One region of the Pelotomaculum sp. FP genome, then DNA from elsewhere that is predicted to be linked to it. Evidence: riboswitches for the same ligand, from Rfam matches in the RefSeq annotation. Region 1 holds a riboswitch; the other holds the start of a gene.
The links. Region 1 has a riboswitch for cyclic di-GMP ahead of Psfp_RS07375 (lantibiotic protection ABC transporter ATP-binding protein). Riboswitches for the same ligand answer to the same signal wherever they lie in the genome.

Region 1 (7,554 bases):
ATCAGTGTGCCGAACACGCCGAGTCCGATGGACGCGCTTCTGCCAAAGCGAAAGCCTACGAACAAATGCAGGATATATAAAAATACATTTCCGCCCCATGCGGCCATGACAATATGGACGTAAAGCTGCGGGGGAACGGCATGAATCCCTGTCGAAAATATTGCTACCGCAAAAGTCACCGACAAACCGGAAAGCACCAGCAGTAAAAGCAGTTTGCTCATATACGCCACAGCTCTTGAACGCGCTTCCGACAGGATTACCTGATAGCTACCGGCCTGTTCTTCCTGGGCGGCTGTCAACCCGCATAAAAGGCCGATCAGGAGAGGGAAAACCATGCACAGCACTTCCATAAAACCGGTGAGCTTCCCCAATGAATTGTCGTTACCTGTAACGGAGTAATACCACAGAAACGCAAGCGCGCCAATGAGAGGCACAAAAACATGCAGCCATGGAATAGGTGTGCGCTTCATTTTATAAAGATCGGAACAGATGGAACGAAGAAGCATTTATCTCGCCTCCTGCTTCTGAAACCAGCCGGTTGTGGCAATCAGCAGTAAGATAAACAGGAGGATGGACAGGGCGATACCCACTGGGATTGAGGATGAATTCAATAAAGGGTCGCCGCTTAGAGCAAGCGTACCATTCGGAAGTATCCCAAGCACCGGGGCCATCATCCGCATCGTCCAGCTATAAGGGCAGAGCCACCAAATTGATTTTGTTGCCAATAGCACGCCAAGCAGAAAACCGGCGGCAACTTGAATGAGGATCGTTCCCACCATGCCGGTTTTTCTGGATAGAAACAGGCAAAACGGAATCTGCCACAAAGAGGTCGCAAAAATCAAGAGCATTCCAAGACAGGCATCTCCAAGCGGCAATGGATTCGGAACGGTAAAGCTGCCCAGCAGAATTCCGATCAGCAAAATAAGGCACGACAGGGCTGCGTAAAGGATCAGGTTCATTACTTTTGCAACCCATATCTTTTTTAAAGAAACAGGCAGCGCAAGTACGCCGCGGTATCCCCGCTTTTTCGCTTCTTTCTGATCGGAAAGCGCCGAAATCAGGGCGATATACCCCGGCATCATGAGCACATACCACCAGTTAAAAGCATTTATCTGATACCAATTGAATGATAAAAACCATGTAAGAAACAATGTTGCGAGCGGTATAAGCAGGATTAGTTTTCTCGTAAAGGTTCGCTTGAATTTCAGATTTTCAGCTTTCAGATACTGTCCCATGTTATTCACCCACCTTTTTGCTGTTTTTTTACAACTTCCATAAACAGCGATTCCAGATCCTCGCCGGGGGTGATTTTAGCTTCGTATCCCAGCATGCCGTTGCTGATGATGCCGATGTGGTCTGCGATTAGTTCAACTTCGGACAAAATATGGCTTGACAGGATCACCGTGATGCCCTGTTCGGGAAAAGAACGAATTAAGCCGCGCAAATCCTGAATGCCAATCGGGTCAAGCCCGTTCGTCGGCTCGTCCAAAATCAGCAGCTTCGGATGGTTCAGCAGGGCGATCGCGATGCCAAGGCGCTGCTTCATACCCATGGAAAACTGTCCGGCACGCTTGTTTCCGGTATCGGTCAGGCTGACGGTTTCCAGCACTTCGTTAATGCGGGAATCCGGCAGACCAAGCAGCAGCGTGCGGACTTTAAGGTTTTCTTTGGCGGTAAGATTCTCATACAGCGGCGGAGACTCGATCAAAGCGCCGATGTCTGCCAAATCCCTGCGGCTCCACGGATGGCCTTCGAAAATGATTTCGCCGGAGGTCGGGCGCAGCATCCCGGTTATCATCTTCAGTGTCGTTGATTTTCCAGCGCCGTTCGGTCCAAGCAGACCATAGACGGAATTCCCCGTAATGGAAAGCGAAATATCACTGACGGCGTGCTGCCTTTTAAAATCCTTACACAGATGATTCGTTTGTAAGATATATGAATCCATAAACATCTTCCTTTCGTTTGTCTGATATCGACTATAAAAGGAAAATTTAAAGATTCCATAAAGATATAAAAAAATGGTTCATGTAAGTATTAAACCTGCCGCAATGGGCAGGTTTAATACGCAGTTTTACTTGGCGGCAAGGCTGTCATCATGCGTTCGCACCTTAGACCCTATTACTTTGCGTCCTTACCTTTCAGCAAGTTTGCCCCTGACTTAACGTTTTCAATTTTCTGTTTGGGGAACCTATTGATTATTTCTAATCCGCTCAGCTCATTTTCAGAATACCCCAACTCCATAAGATGTCGCATACAGTTCCAGATATGAGCCGATGCAGCTTCGTATCGCTTAGCTGCAATAAACTCTGGCGACAAATTAACTTGGTACCGTCCTTTTTGCTTCACGATGAAATTTTCATCATAAACCTTTTATTTGATTTCCAGCTCAATGGAACCGGTAAAGTCGTCGCATTCCACGACGATATAATTGCCAGCAGGCGGCAGTTCAATCGTTTCGGAGTAATCGCCTGTGCTTTCAATCAGTATTTGCGGATCATCTGCGCCGGATTGTAAAACCAACTTGGCACTTCCGTCTGTGATGTTCAGATTGCAGGTAATTTCAATTTCATTTCCTGCTTCACGGTCAATAGAAGTCCCCCCGAAGAGATACTCTGTTCCCGAAAAATCCTCATAATCGGCATCATAGGTGCCGGTATAGTGATCGACTCCGTATTTTCTCTTGCCTTCCAAAGACCTGTTGCTGGTCAATTGGGCATCACCAGCCGCTTGGATGGCATCATTGTATGTGCCGAGAATTTCATCTTTTGTGCAGCCTGTCAGCGCGAAAACCAAGCAGCATGCTATCACCAAAATAAGTAATGACTTTTTCATTTCGAAGTCTCCTGTTTAGGCTTAGTGCGCCCGCCTTTCTTTGAGGGGGCGACTGCAACTGCCTCTTTCCGTGGAATATGGATAATGATTCCGGTCAGTATCAGCATGGCTAAGATCACGCAGATACCGATAAAAGTGTTCTGCGTGGACGCATAGCTGCCTGCGGTATCGGACACAAAACCCTCACCGCTGAAACGTACGATACTAAGTCCGGCTGAAAGTGGATACAAGTTGCGGAGCACGGGATTCTTGAGGAAAATAGCGACATATCCGAGCAAAAACGCGGCCACAGCACCGCCCCTGAACGCATCCCGCCTGCGCCCACACAATGCGATCAGCGGAAATTCACCGATACAGGTAAACAGCGCCATAGCGGTCATCTGAACGCTTCCCGATAAAACGACGGGCAACGTCAGATTTTCCCGGCAGCAGATCAGCCCGACCAGCAGCGTCACCAGCGCGTCATAAAGGCCGAGCAGAAGCGCGATGATTCCAAGCGCGGTCAGCTTGCCGGCCATCAGGCGCGGAAAGCTGACGGGAACGGTCAGCAGGTTTTTCAGCGTATCGTCCGTGTATTCCCGGCTGATTATATAGCCGCCGATCAGGGCGAGGATCATCGGAAAGAAAATCGTCATATTGTTCCAGATGGTACTGTTAATCAAATCGGGGAATGTATAGTTCAGAACGGTCTTGGCGTCGTCCGACATCACGTTCTGCATCACAATGGAAATGACCGGAGAACAGGTTGCGCCGATAATGCCGACGAGAATAATGCTGTACCGTTTCAGTTTTTGAAATTCCGTGAGAATCAAGTTCATCGTCACGCCTCCTTCCTAAATCTCGCGCCGGTTGTAAATCCGTACCATCAGTGCGGTAAATATGACTGACATCACGGCAAGGATTCCAATGCAAACCGGGGTCGACACAAAGTAAGGACGCATACTATCATAAAATTTTGCCCACTCACCGGTTTCCGTTCCCCGACTGTAAAACTGAAGAATCCATCTATGAATCAGTGGGATAGGCAGTATCGTGCCGATATTGAACCCCACGGGGACCTTCATTCCCATATCGGTAAGATGAAACACATAGTTTACAATGGTGTAGAACAGCGTGATCACAATCGAAATCAGATTGTTTTTATTAAACCACACTACCAATACCACACAGGGCAGAGCCGCGGCCAGCATCATAAACCCCAGCAAAAGGCTGAGAACAAATTTTTCTCCCATGTTGATAAAAGCCATGCCGAGCAGCTTCGCGCAAACCGCGCTGGCCAGGAATCCGGCAAGGGAATAAACCACGGAGATGATTGCCATAACGCTGATTTTCGCCAGCACAAGCTTTGCCTTCGAAACCGGGATCGTCATCAGGTTTTTCAGCGTGTCGCTGTCCTGTTCCGTAAAAAACAGCGACGTTGAAAGAACGACCAAAATCGGCAGCAAAAGAAGATAATCGCCCAGATCGACAACGCCTGAAAACAGGTTGTCGTAATCCTGTCCCCCCGGGGTGTTCCAGTAGAGCAGTGTTGTCAAAACAGGAAAAATGAACGCCGCCAGCGTCGCCAGCAGAAACAGGGGACGCCGTTTGAATTTTTGAAATTCGCAGAGGATCAGATTATGCAATGCCCTCACCCCCGGTTACGCGCTTGAAGTAATCCTCCAGCGTATCCTCGCAGGTGTGAGCTTCCGCAACCTCCAATCCGTTTTCAATGAAAGCGCGGGTAAGGGCAGTCACCGGCAAACTCACATCGTACAGGCGAAGGCTGCGGTCGTCTTCTACCGTAAAGTTTTTCGCTCCAAAGTTTCGTTCCATAATTCTGGCCGCCTGCGCCGTGTCGGAGACGATGAAGTGGACATACTTGCTGTTCTTTTCCTCCAGCTCGGCAAGGCTTTCCTCTTCCAGCAAGACTCCGTGGTCGATGATGCCGATGTCGTCCGCCAGCAGAGAAATTTCCGAAAGAATATGGCTGGAGATCAGAATTGTTTTTCCTCGCGCGTCGCACAGTTTCCGGATGAAGGAACGGACTTCGGCAATGCCGATGGGGTCAAGCCCGTTGATCGGCTCGTCCAGAATCAAGAGCTCCGGATCGTGCATGATGGCGAGGGCGATGGCCAGACGCTGCTTCATACCGAGGGAGTACTGTGAAAACAACTTCTTATCGCCGTATGGAAGCCCGACGACCTCCAAAGCGCTTGTAATCGCGTTGCGCTTGGAGACGCCCCGGAGCCGTGCAAATATTTTCAAATTTTCAGTGCCGGTCAGATTGGGATAAAAGCCCGGTGCTTCGATCAGGTTGCCGATACGGGGCAGAATTTTTTTCTCGTTTCCCCGGATATTCTTACCGAAAATCCTTACCTCGCCCGAAGTCGGCTGCGTCAAGCCCAGCAGCATTTTCATTGTCGTGGTTTTTCCGGCGCCGTTTCGCCCGAGCAGGCCATAGATGCGGCCCTTTTTTACGTGAATATTAAGGTCGGCAACGCTTTTCTGCGTACCGTACTGTTTGGTCAGATTTTTCGTTTCAATGATGAAATCACTCAATCTCAAAACCTCCTTTTGAAACCAGTGTAACATGCCAAGCTTGTATTAACCTTGCCGGAACCTTGCATTAACCTTGCAATTTCGGCAGGAAAAATCCCTGCCCACAGACAGGGATTTGCTTAATTCTTTACTGGAAAGCAGACGGTAAAAGCCGTATATTGGTTTGGCTCGCTTTGGACGGTAATCCTGCCGTCCATTTTTTCAACCATTTGCCGGACAATTGACAGCCCCAATCCGCTTCCTTTATCGGAGCGGCCTTTATCGCATTTATAAAGTCTTTCAAAGATGTGCGGCAGATCTGCTTTCTCGATTCCGATCCCATTGTCCGCGACACGAATTTCAATTTCCTTTTCATTTTGCGCCATTTCAATTTTAATCTGCGTGGCCCGGCTGTGGGCGATGACGTTCTGGACCAGATTGTTGACTATGCGGGCATATCCGTCCAGGTCCACTTTCGCATACAACGGTTTTTCCGGAATTTCGATTTCGTAATCCAGATGATTTTCCTCAAAGATGGGAATCCAGTCCTTCAGGACATTTCGCGTCAGCTCCGCAAGCTCCACCCGCTCGATGGACAAGGTGAATTCACTGGAATTGAGCTTGAACCAGTCAAACAGGACGTCGATATAGTCCTTCAGGTCATGGGCCTTGCGTCTGGCGGTTTCCAGATAATCCTCGCGCTCTTTCCCTGTGACAACGCCTCTGTGCGCCGCGTCCAGATATCCGATCAGGGTGGTGAGCGGCGTCCGCACATCATGGGAGAGGCTGGTCATGAGCTGGCGGTTGGTTTCGTCCGCTGCCCTGAGCCCGGAGAGCTGTTCCTCGTAACGGTAAACAATTTCATTTATTTTATAGCAAAGGTCGGCGGTCAGCTCATTGCCTGCGGCAAGAATTCTGCGGTTCCCGTTCCCGGATTCGATGTCGTTCAGAGCGTCCGTCATGTCCTGAAGCTGCCGCTTAACGCCGAGAAACTTTCCCATACAGATCACACCGAACAGAAGGGCAAGGAAGAAGAGTACGCCTAATGTCAGGTCAAGAATCACGGCCTACACCTCCTTATTGAAGCGGTAGCCGATACCTTTTACCGTCTGGATGTAATAGGGCACGCCGGAATCAGGTTCGATCTTTTTGCGGAGCCGACTGATGATCGCCATGATGTTGCTGTCATCATAAACGTAAGGCTCGCCCCAGACTTCCTCGTAAATCTGCTGCTTCGTCAGAATCTTCCCCTGGTTTTTCGCGCAGAACAGCAGCAGATCGAATTCCTTCGGCGGCAGTTCAAATATCCCGTTTTGCGTGGTGACGCTCCGGCTGTCCATGTCTATGGTCAGCCCCTGATAAGTCAGCGACTGCGAATGATCTCCAGCCAGATTGAACCGCGTATACCGGCGGATCAGGGAAAGCACGCGGGCGATCAATTCCTCCATATCAAAGGGCTTTGTCAGATAGTCGTCCGCGCCAGAACGCAGCCCACGAACCTTTGAGGTACTGTCATTTTTGGAAGTCAGCATCAGGATGGGGACGCTGCTTTTCCGCCGTATTTTCTCCATGGTCTCGAAGCCGTCCATCCCCGGCATCATCACATCTAAAAGGACGAGTTGATAATCATTTTTTTCAATCATGGACAGCCCGTCCGCGCCAGAATAGCAGTGATCCGAATCTATATTTTCAGCCGCTACGCTTTGCTTTATCAAAGCACACAGCTCTTTATCATCGTCTATGATTAAAACTCTATTTAACATGTTTTTCCCTCTTATATCTCTTGTCCTCCGGCTTAATGGCATCTTTAGGAATAAGCCATGTATTCCCCATCTTTATCGCTCCGTCAATCCGGCCGGAGGTGCAATGATAAAGCACCATTCTATCGGTAACACCCCATTTAGCGGCGGCTTCTTTGGTTGTTATATAATCCATACTCATTCCCTCCAGACCTTTATTATATTTCGTTTGTCCGAAATATGCAAACAAGCGTATGAACTTAAAAGCTACATAAGGTATTATTTTGCATCGTTTAGCTTTCATGGGGTGAATTGTAAAATGATATAGGGTAATATGATAATGCGTAACAAAGGTAAATACGACTTTTCGGCTTTCGAGCAGGCCATAAAGGAAGCGCGAGTAAGCAGAGGATGGACACGGGAACGTTGGCGCAGGAAGTGGCTCTTGCGCCCCGTTACATTA
Region 2 (7,554 bases), on a different contig from region 1:
GATATATCGAGATCCCCGGGCGCGTAAGTAATACCATTGATGTCATAGGTACCGGAGAGAATACCTGATTCAATAGTCTGATTAGGGTTTTCAGAATACATATTTTTGTCTATTACCGGAAGAGAAGGAATATTCACCTCAAACGGCACTGCCTCACCTTTGTGAAGCGTCCCGGTAGAAGGTTTCTTATCATTCATGTAAAGTTCGCCGTTCTGGTATACGTCTCCGGTAATATCCACTGTGTTTTCGAGAATGATGTCCCCTATAGCGCTGACTTGTCCACCTGCAAAGCCTTTATCGATCCTAATATTCCCGCCTGCTTTTATTTGCGATATTACTTCAAGATTGCTTTCAATTAATACGTCTTGGCCTGAGATAATGCTGTAGGCGGTTATACCCTTTTTCACGTCGACAGTCCCTTCGGCGATTATGTTTCCACCGACAATATCGTTATTTTTGAAAGTCAACGTGCTTCTGCCAATAATATCACAGTAACACTCCACCTTATTCTCGAATTCCGTGGCCGAATTAACCCAAATCCCTTTGGCGAAAGTAATCCCGTCGCGCGCCTCTCCCGTGACGTTGATGGTACGAGTGGCTCCCTGGTAATCACCCCTGGACTCCAGGCAAAATGTCGTTGGGTCGTTCCCGGTCGATGTCCTGGTAACCTTAACACTGGTAATCCGCCCCCCGGCGTAGTCGAGGAATGTCTCGCCATTTTCCGCAAATACATAGTTGGTGTCCTTATTAGGTTCCAGGGCCTTCAACCATTCAAAGTCATTTTTTATATGGGCCAGGACTTTCTCAACACCAGCTTCAGCAATGTAAGAGGACTGCACCATTTTCTTTTGTTCAAACGAGCGTATATGGCTGCTGCTGGTACGGGTCAAGGCTGCCGCGCCAATCAGCATCAGCACCATGAGCACCATCATTACCAGGAACAAAGCCTGGCCCGATTCATTTTTCAACCTTTCCATCACAATGACCTCAGGCTTATTTTTCGAACCAATACAACAGGATTAACATTGCTGCCATATTTTTTTGCCGTCAGCGTTATTTTGACTTGCCTGACAGTTCCCGGAAAACCTGATGAAGTAGGGGTTATGGGCGCCCCGGCTCCATTGTAGTAAGTAAAACTGATGTCCTGAATGTCACTGGCCAGCGGCTGAGGGATATTGTACTCTTTTCTCATAAGCTGATAACCATCACGATAATAACGGATGGTTTTACCCTCCGCGTTAATAAAGTAAAGATTGCGGCTGTCGCTTGGCGACACTACCCCACCTGTTGTTCCGTCCGGTTTTCGGGCATACATCAGTTCCCGCCCCATCATGTCAAGGGAGAAACGCAGGCTGTCGTACATGTCAACCTTGTACTCCGCCTGACGCCAAAAGGTATAGCCGTTCGCAAAAATCCCCCATACTCCTAGAAAAAGGATGCTCATCAGCACCAGCGCAAGCATCAGCTCAATAAAAGTAAACCCCCGCTCATCCCGCAGGCTGACCAGTATCTTCACCGCATTGCGACCTCCGTCGTCAGGTCCAACTGTTTGGCTGCCCCCTCGTCATCGTAATAAACAGTAACAGTAATCGTTTTCGAATTTAATATGGAGGTGTCGTTTACCGTAATATAGTTTGGCGCAACAGTTACCTTGTAGCTAAGTCCCTGAAATTGGGCATAGTCGCTTTCAGTCGCAAAATCAGTGATAGCTACGCTGGTCACGTCATTAAAATTCTTTTTTTTAATTTCCTCAATTTTACTCTGGGCCAGTGAGAGGGCTTCGTTGTAGCGGTAAGTGTCGCTGTTCTGGCGGCCGGCCAGGACAAAACTGTTCAGCATGGTGACAAGCACCATTGACATGAGCAGAAGCGCCACCAACACTTCAAGCAGGGTCAGACCCTGCTCATTGTTAATAATTATTACTTTTTTCCGGGATAAGGGGCCTTCAAGATTACTGATACGTTTCACTGACTCTCACACGCCCCAATGTATCTATAACAACATCTTTGTATTTTTTTGTAGTTTTATCTTTTAATGTGATAGTCCCGCCAAACCCCTCAACTGTACCGTTATATCCGCCAAGCGGTCTACCTTTGACGGAAATGCGCATCTTGTAAAGCTTTTCAACCGGTATAAATGGAGCCCCTATAATTTCAACGCTGTTAGGAATCGTTACGCTCTTGATCACTGTGTTTTCGTTCTTAAGGTAGTAAGTACCTGAAGATAAATTCCACATAATTGAAAGAGCTGTACTCTGTGTCTTTATGGCGGACTGCTGAAGATCACGTATATCTGAAGCCATTTCCCTTGCCGAGATGTCGAGTTGATAAGCATCGAGAATTTTCTTGAAATTGGGCACAGTGAAAGCAACAGCAATGCTGATAATTAGCATTACTAGAACCATCTCTATGATGGTAAAGCCAAGATTATTTTGAACCATAGGTGTTTGCTTTTCAATAGGGGGCATACTCATCTCTTAAATAAGTTGTTATTAACATGATTCTCTTAATTGTCAGGACTTATAATCCTATATGAATTCAATAAAATTATTTGTAAGGCATTATACTTAACCCTGCCTTAATTTGCATCCTAATCAAAATAAATAATAGAACTTTAATCCATAGTTATTCGATAGAACTTCCTACGGTTGTAGGTGGCGCAACACCCTCCTCAGGATTTGCATCATTTTTAACAGTAATATTGTCACTATCGGAGCCTGAAGCATCATCCTTGTCAGAACCACAGGAATACAAAAGATAACCACTAGTACCAATTTTTAAATATTTGTAAGGAGTACCCCAAGCATCATTAAAAGTTGTAAAACCATTGTCAGTCAGCACTGTTTTGGCTGCAGCGGCATCTGCTGGAGATGTTCCATCTTCGTTCACTATTGGGTCACTAATGTAAATGTCTAATATTGTTTTCATGCTCTTTAATTCAGCAACTGCCCTCTTGTTTTTGGCCTTATCGCTTTGCTTGCTCATTACGGGAATGGCTATGGCTGCCAGGATACCAATGATAATTAGCACCACCATCAATTCAATAAGAGTAAAACCACGTTCGTTTCTTGCTATTTTCATTTATTTCACTTCCTTTTAATATAATTGTTATGTAGTACCTAGTTGCAACTGCTTTCTTAACCTTGCAGACCATTTACTTGGATTCTAGCGATAGTCGCCATTATGCCGGCAATAATCAAAACTCTTTTCATCCGCATTGGGCGAAGCGACGTTCGTCTTTGTTTCATTAACCACCTCCAAATCATGAATTCTCATGATTTCCATTGATGACCAGGCCGGCCACGCCGGCCGAAAACTATTTCACACTGTCCATTACAGTAAACATCGGCACCATAATCGAGATCAAAATAAACCCGACCACCACACCCATCCCCACCAGCAAAATCGGCTCGATCATGGAAGACAGGCGGGAGACCATAGCGTCCACTTCTTTTTCGTAAAAGTCGGCTACCTTTTCCAGCAGGGTGTCGACCGACCCTGTTTCCTCTCCTATCGACATCATCGTGCTGACCATCGGAGGAAATACCCGGCTCTTCATGAGCGGCTCGGCAAAACTCTGGCCCTCTTTGATGCTTCTTTCAGCCTCCTTGAGACCCATATTCACCGAGTGGTTGTCCACGATGTTTTTGACCACTTCCAGCGCCTGCAGGACCGGCACGCCGCTTTTCAACAGGGTGCTCAACGAGCGGCAAAAACGGGAGATGACGATTTTTTGGACCATCGGGCCCATTACCGGAAGCTTCAGGACAACCGAGTCTTTCATTTTCTTGCCCCGACCGCTCTTAACACCGGTCTTGTAGCCGAAAGCCAAAGCAACCACCAAAGTCAGAGCAATGTACCAGTAGTTTTTTAGAAAACCGCTGACACCCATAATTATTTTAGTAGTCACGGGCAGGGGCGCCTTCATGTCTATCAGCATTTTGGTCATGCTGGGCAACACGAAGATCAAAAGGGCCACTACCGCCAGCACCGCCACCACCAGCACCACTGTCGGGTAGGTCATGGCCGACTTGACCTTCTCCCTCATGTCGTGCTCTTTTTCAAAGTTTACAGCCAGCCTCTCCAGCACGTGTTCCAGGTCGCCGCCGACTTCCCCGGCCTCGACCATGCTGGTAAAGATACCGGGGAACACCCGGGGATAGGGTTTCATCGACTCGGTCAGAGACATGCCGCCTGCCAGGTTGCCGCCGACCTTTTTCATCGTGTCCTGCAGCGTCTTGTTATCGCACTGCTGGCTGATAATGCTTATTGTCTGCAGGAGAGGGACTCCCGCCTGCACCATGGTGGCAAACTGCCGGCACATTACAGCCAGGTCCCTGCTGCCGACTTTTTTCTGAAAGAGCTTGTCCAGCTTAATGCTGGTCCCGGCGAGAGGGGCTTCTTTAAGCTCCACAACAAAAAACCTGCGGTCCCTGAGCTGGGTGATGGCTTTGCTGCGGTTTTCGGCCTCGATCTTACCGGTGACCAGTTTGCCGGCCGGGTTGCGGGCTTTGTAGGCAAAGTTTTGTGTCATTTACTCCACCATTTTCTTATAATTTCCAGTTGATTGACTGATGAGCAAACGTTAACCGGCCGTATAAATAAGGATCCCCCTTCTGGCACAAGGCCCAAAAAGGGCCTTTACTCACCGAAGGAGCACCCGCTTTTAACAGTCCTTCTCTACTTCAGCAACCTGACAGTCGTAGCCTAGCGGCCTCAGACCCATGGTTTTGCGTCCCCGCCTTTCGACAGGTTTGCTGTTTTCGGTGGAAGGTTTATATATATTTTGGAATATTATACTATTTTGTTGTGATATGTCTATAATACAATTTTAAAGTAAAGAATGCAATATATCTTCTCACCAAATAAAAAATATTCCTTTCAGTTAAGCGCTTTAAGAGCGCCTCGGGATCGGCCGCCCGGGTCAACGCCTCCTCCCTGCTGATTAAGTGGCAGACACCCGGTATGGAGTAGGAAAAGTCCAACTCCCCCACCTGCTGGAATTTTTGGTACTGCTCCGGCGTCATAATCTCGCGGGCCATCCTGTCCGTATCTTCTGGAGACAGCGGGCCGGCAGGCGCACTTCCAAAGTCTAATTTCCCCTGCCATTCCGGCGCGGCCAACGGCAAAAGCGCCCCTGCAGACGCAGGGCCGGAGGCGCTTTAGTACGTCCGAGGCGCCCACCTTGAAGGCACAGGAAAGGATTTCATCACAGGTCATTTGAATAACCCCCTAATCTGAAAAAATGCAGCTACGAATTTATTCCCCATATGCAACATTAGGTACCAACCAAGTTAGTACTAATGTGCCATATGCGATCAAAATCGCACATTGCTGGTTTTCATCTTCTACTGCACCGAGTTAGCAATATGATTGTCTTAATTGTTTTCTGAATATGCGACCCTCATCACTTCCTCGATGGTGGTCAGCCCCCGTAGAGCTTTTTGGATACCGTCCATCCTCAGGGTAACCATGCCCTCGGCCTGGGCTTTTTGCTTGACTTCATCGGCAGAGGCTTTATTTAAAATGAGCGTGCGCAACCCGGTGGTCATAGGCAGGATCTCTACGATGGCCATGCGCCCCCGGTAACCGCTGTTCCGGCATTCATTGCAGCCTGCGCCCCGGTAAAGAGTCAGCGGCTGGTCGGGCCCGGCGCCTATAAACAGCCGTTCCGGGGAATCCGGTTCCGGTACATAGCTCTGGCGGCACCTCGGGCAAATTAGCCTGACCAGCCGCTGGGCAACCGCGCCCAGCACCGATGAGGCCACCAGGAACGGTTCTATATCCATGTCCACCAGTCGGGTGAAAGCGCCCGCGGCGTCGTTGGTATGCAGGGTGGAAAGGACCAGGTGTCCGGTGGTGGCTGCCTTGACGGCAATTTCCGCAGTTTCGCCGTCGCGGATTTCCCCGACCAGGATCACGTCCGGGTCCTGCCGCAGGATGGCCCGCAAACCGGTGGCGAAGGTCATCCTCGCCCTGGGATTGACCTGGGTCTGGTTGATCCCTTCCAGCATATACTCGACGGGATCTTCCACGGTAATGATATTCTTCTCGACGGTGTTTATTTCATTGAGCGCTGCGTAAAGAGTGGTTGTTTTCCCACTGCCCGTGGGTCCGGTAATCAGGAGCATCCCGTAAGAGCTTTTCAACGCGTTTCTGAATATACTGAGGCTTTTGGAGTCAAACCCGACGTTTTCCAGCTTATAGCTCTTCATGCTGCCTTTGCCCAAAAGTCTGGTGACTATTTTTTCCCCGTAGACGGTGGGAAGCGAGGATACTCTAAGGTCAAATTCCTGGCTGCCCAGCTTGAGCATGATCCTGCCGTCCTGCGGCGCCCGCTTTTCAGCGATGTCCATGCTGGCCATGATCTTGACCCTGGAGATCACAGCCGAACGAATTTTTTTGGGCAAAGTCATGATTTCCTGCAGCATCCCGTCAATCCTGTACCTTACCCGGACATGCTTCTCCGCCGGCTCAATGTGGATGTCACTGGCCTTCTGTTCAATGGCCTGGATGAAAATAGAGTTGATCAGGCGCACCACGGGCGCTTCGTCAAAAACCTCTTCCTCCAGGACGATCGCTTCAGACTCATGCTGTTCTGTGGTTAGTTCAAACTCGTCAAAGATCCTGTCAACTTCGGGGACACTGAAATGTTTGCGTATGGCCTCTTCAATGACATGCTGCTCCAGTCTTACAGGCTCGATTTTGCAGCCGGTCACAAGGCGCAGGTCATCGATAGCCAGGACATTGGCGGAGTCCGCCATAACCACGGTAAGAAGATTGCCTCCTTTGTTATAGGGCAGCAGCTTGTACTTACGGATCATGTGCTCGGGTACTAATTTAAAAAGTTCGGGGTCCAGGTTATCCAGATTGATTCTCTTGACCCCCAAAATCTCATTGATCGTATCTTTTGAAACCATGCCGAGCTTGCTTAAAATCTCACCCAGGAACTCACCAGTGCGGGACTGTACCCGCAGCGCTTCCCATAATTGCGCGTTGTTAATAAAACCCCTCTCAATCAGAAGCTCGCCAAGGGTTTTTTTTGCTTTTTTTGGGGCGTCTATCACAAGTAAGTCACCTCATGCTGATACGGACATTTTTGACAGTATTTCTAGAAAGATATCGTTTTTCCTCTTAAATGTTAATATGTTAATACTCCTCCGTGAATCTGGCAATCAACTGCCGCCATTGATATAAAAACCCAATCAATCACAATTGAGTTGGGTGAATGAATTCGCACCCACATTTTAGAGAAAGCCCGGAACGTTATTTTCAGTTATCTGCCGGGGCAGCTGTATCTAATCCTAAAACAGCTGAAGATACCAGTACAGCAGCCGGTCCCCGGCCAGCGCCGCAACAACGGAGCCCAGGGCCAGGTAAGGGCCGAAAGGCAAGCCTTCTTTCATCCTCTTTATCTTTAAAAGCACTAACAGGATCCCCACTAACGCCCCTGCGGCGAAAGCAAGAAAAAGGGCCAGCAGCAGGTATTTCCAGCCAAGGAGCAGCCCCATCACCGCGGCCAGTTTGATATCTCCGCCGCCCATGCCGCCCCGTG

Region 2: another riboswitch for cyclic di-GMP. It lies ahead of Psfp_RS02215 (type II secretion system F family protein); the one in region 1 lies ahead of Psfp_RS07375 (lantibiotic protection ABC transporter ATP-binding protein).

Annotation. Positions count from the first base shown of each region.
Region 1 covers NZ_QFGB01000013.1:58,033-65,586, forward strand. Annotated here, with positions in the region: gene Psfp_RS07365 (lantibiotic immunity ABC transporter MutG family permease subunit) at 1-506, opposite strand, end outside; gene Psfp_RS07370 (lantibiotic immunity ABC transporter MutE/EpiE family permease subunit) at 507-1,235, opposite strand; gene Psfp_RS07375 (lantibiotic protection ABC transporter ATP-binding protein) at 1,241-1,945, opposite strand; cyclic di-GMP riboswitch class I at 2,075-2,162, opposite strand; gene Psfp_RS07380 (hypothetical protein) at 2,371-2,832, opposite strand; gene Psfp_RS07385 (ABC transporter permease) at 2,829-3,650, opposite strand; gene Psfp_RS07390 (ABC transporter permease) at 3,666-4,466, opposite strand; gene Psfp_RS07395 (ABC transporter ATP-binding protein) at 4,450-5,373, opposite strand; gene Psfp_RS07400 (HAMP domain-containing sensor histidine kinase) at 5,493-6,353, opposite strand; gene Psfp_RS07405 (response regulator transcription factor) at 6,420-7,115, opposite strand; gene Psfp_RS07410 (helix-turn-helix domain-containing protein) at 7,105-7,287, opposite strand; partial or broken gene Psfp_RS07415 (helix-turn-helix domain-containing protein) at 7,432-7,554, shown strand, end outside.
Region 2 covers NZ_QFGB01000003.1:89,718-97,271, forward strand. Annotated here, with positions in the region: gene Psfp_RS02190 (hypothetical protein) at 1-977, opposite strand, end outside; gene Psfp_RS02195 (prepilin-type N-terminal cleavage/methylation domain-containing protein) at 977-1,516, opposite strand; gene Psfp_RS02200 (prepilin-type N-terminal cleavage/methylation domain-containing protein) at 1,513-1,968, opposite strand; gene Psfp_RS02205 (prepilin-type N-terminal cleavage/methylation domain-containing protein) at 1,952-2,467, opposite strand; gene Psfp_RS22090 (prepilin-type N-terminal cleavage/methylation domain-containing protein) at 2,625-3,080, opposite strand; gene Psfp_RS02215 (type II secretion system F family protein) at 3,316-4,533, opposite strand; cyclic di-GMP riboswitch class I at 4,684-4,768, opposite strand; gene Psfp_RS02220 (hypothetical protein) at 4,881-5,219, opposite strand; gene Psfp_RS02225 (GspE/PulE family protein) at 5,378-7,066, opposite strand; gene Psfp_RS02230 (A24 family peptidase) at 7,304-7,554, opposite strand, start outside.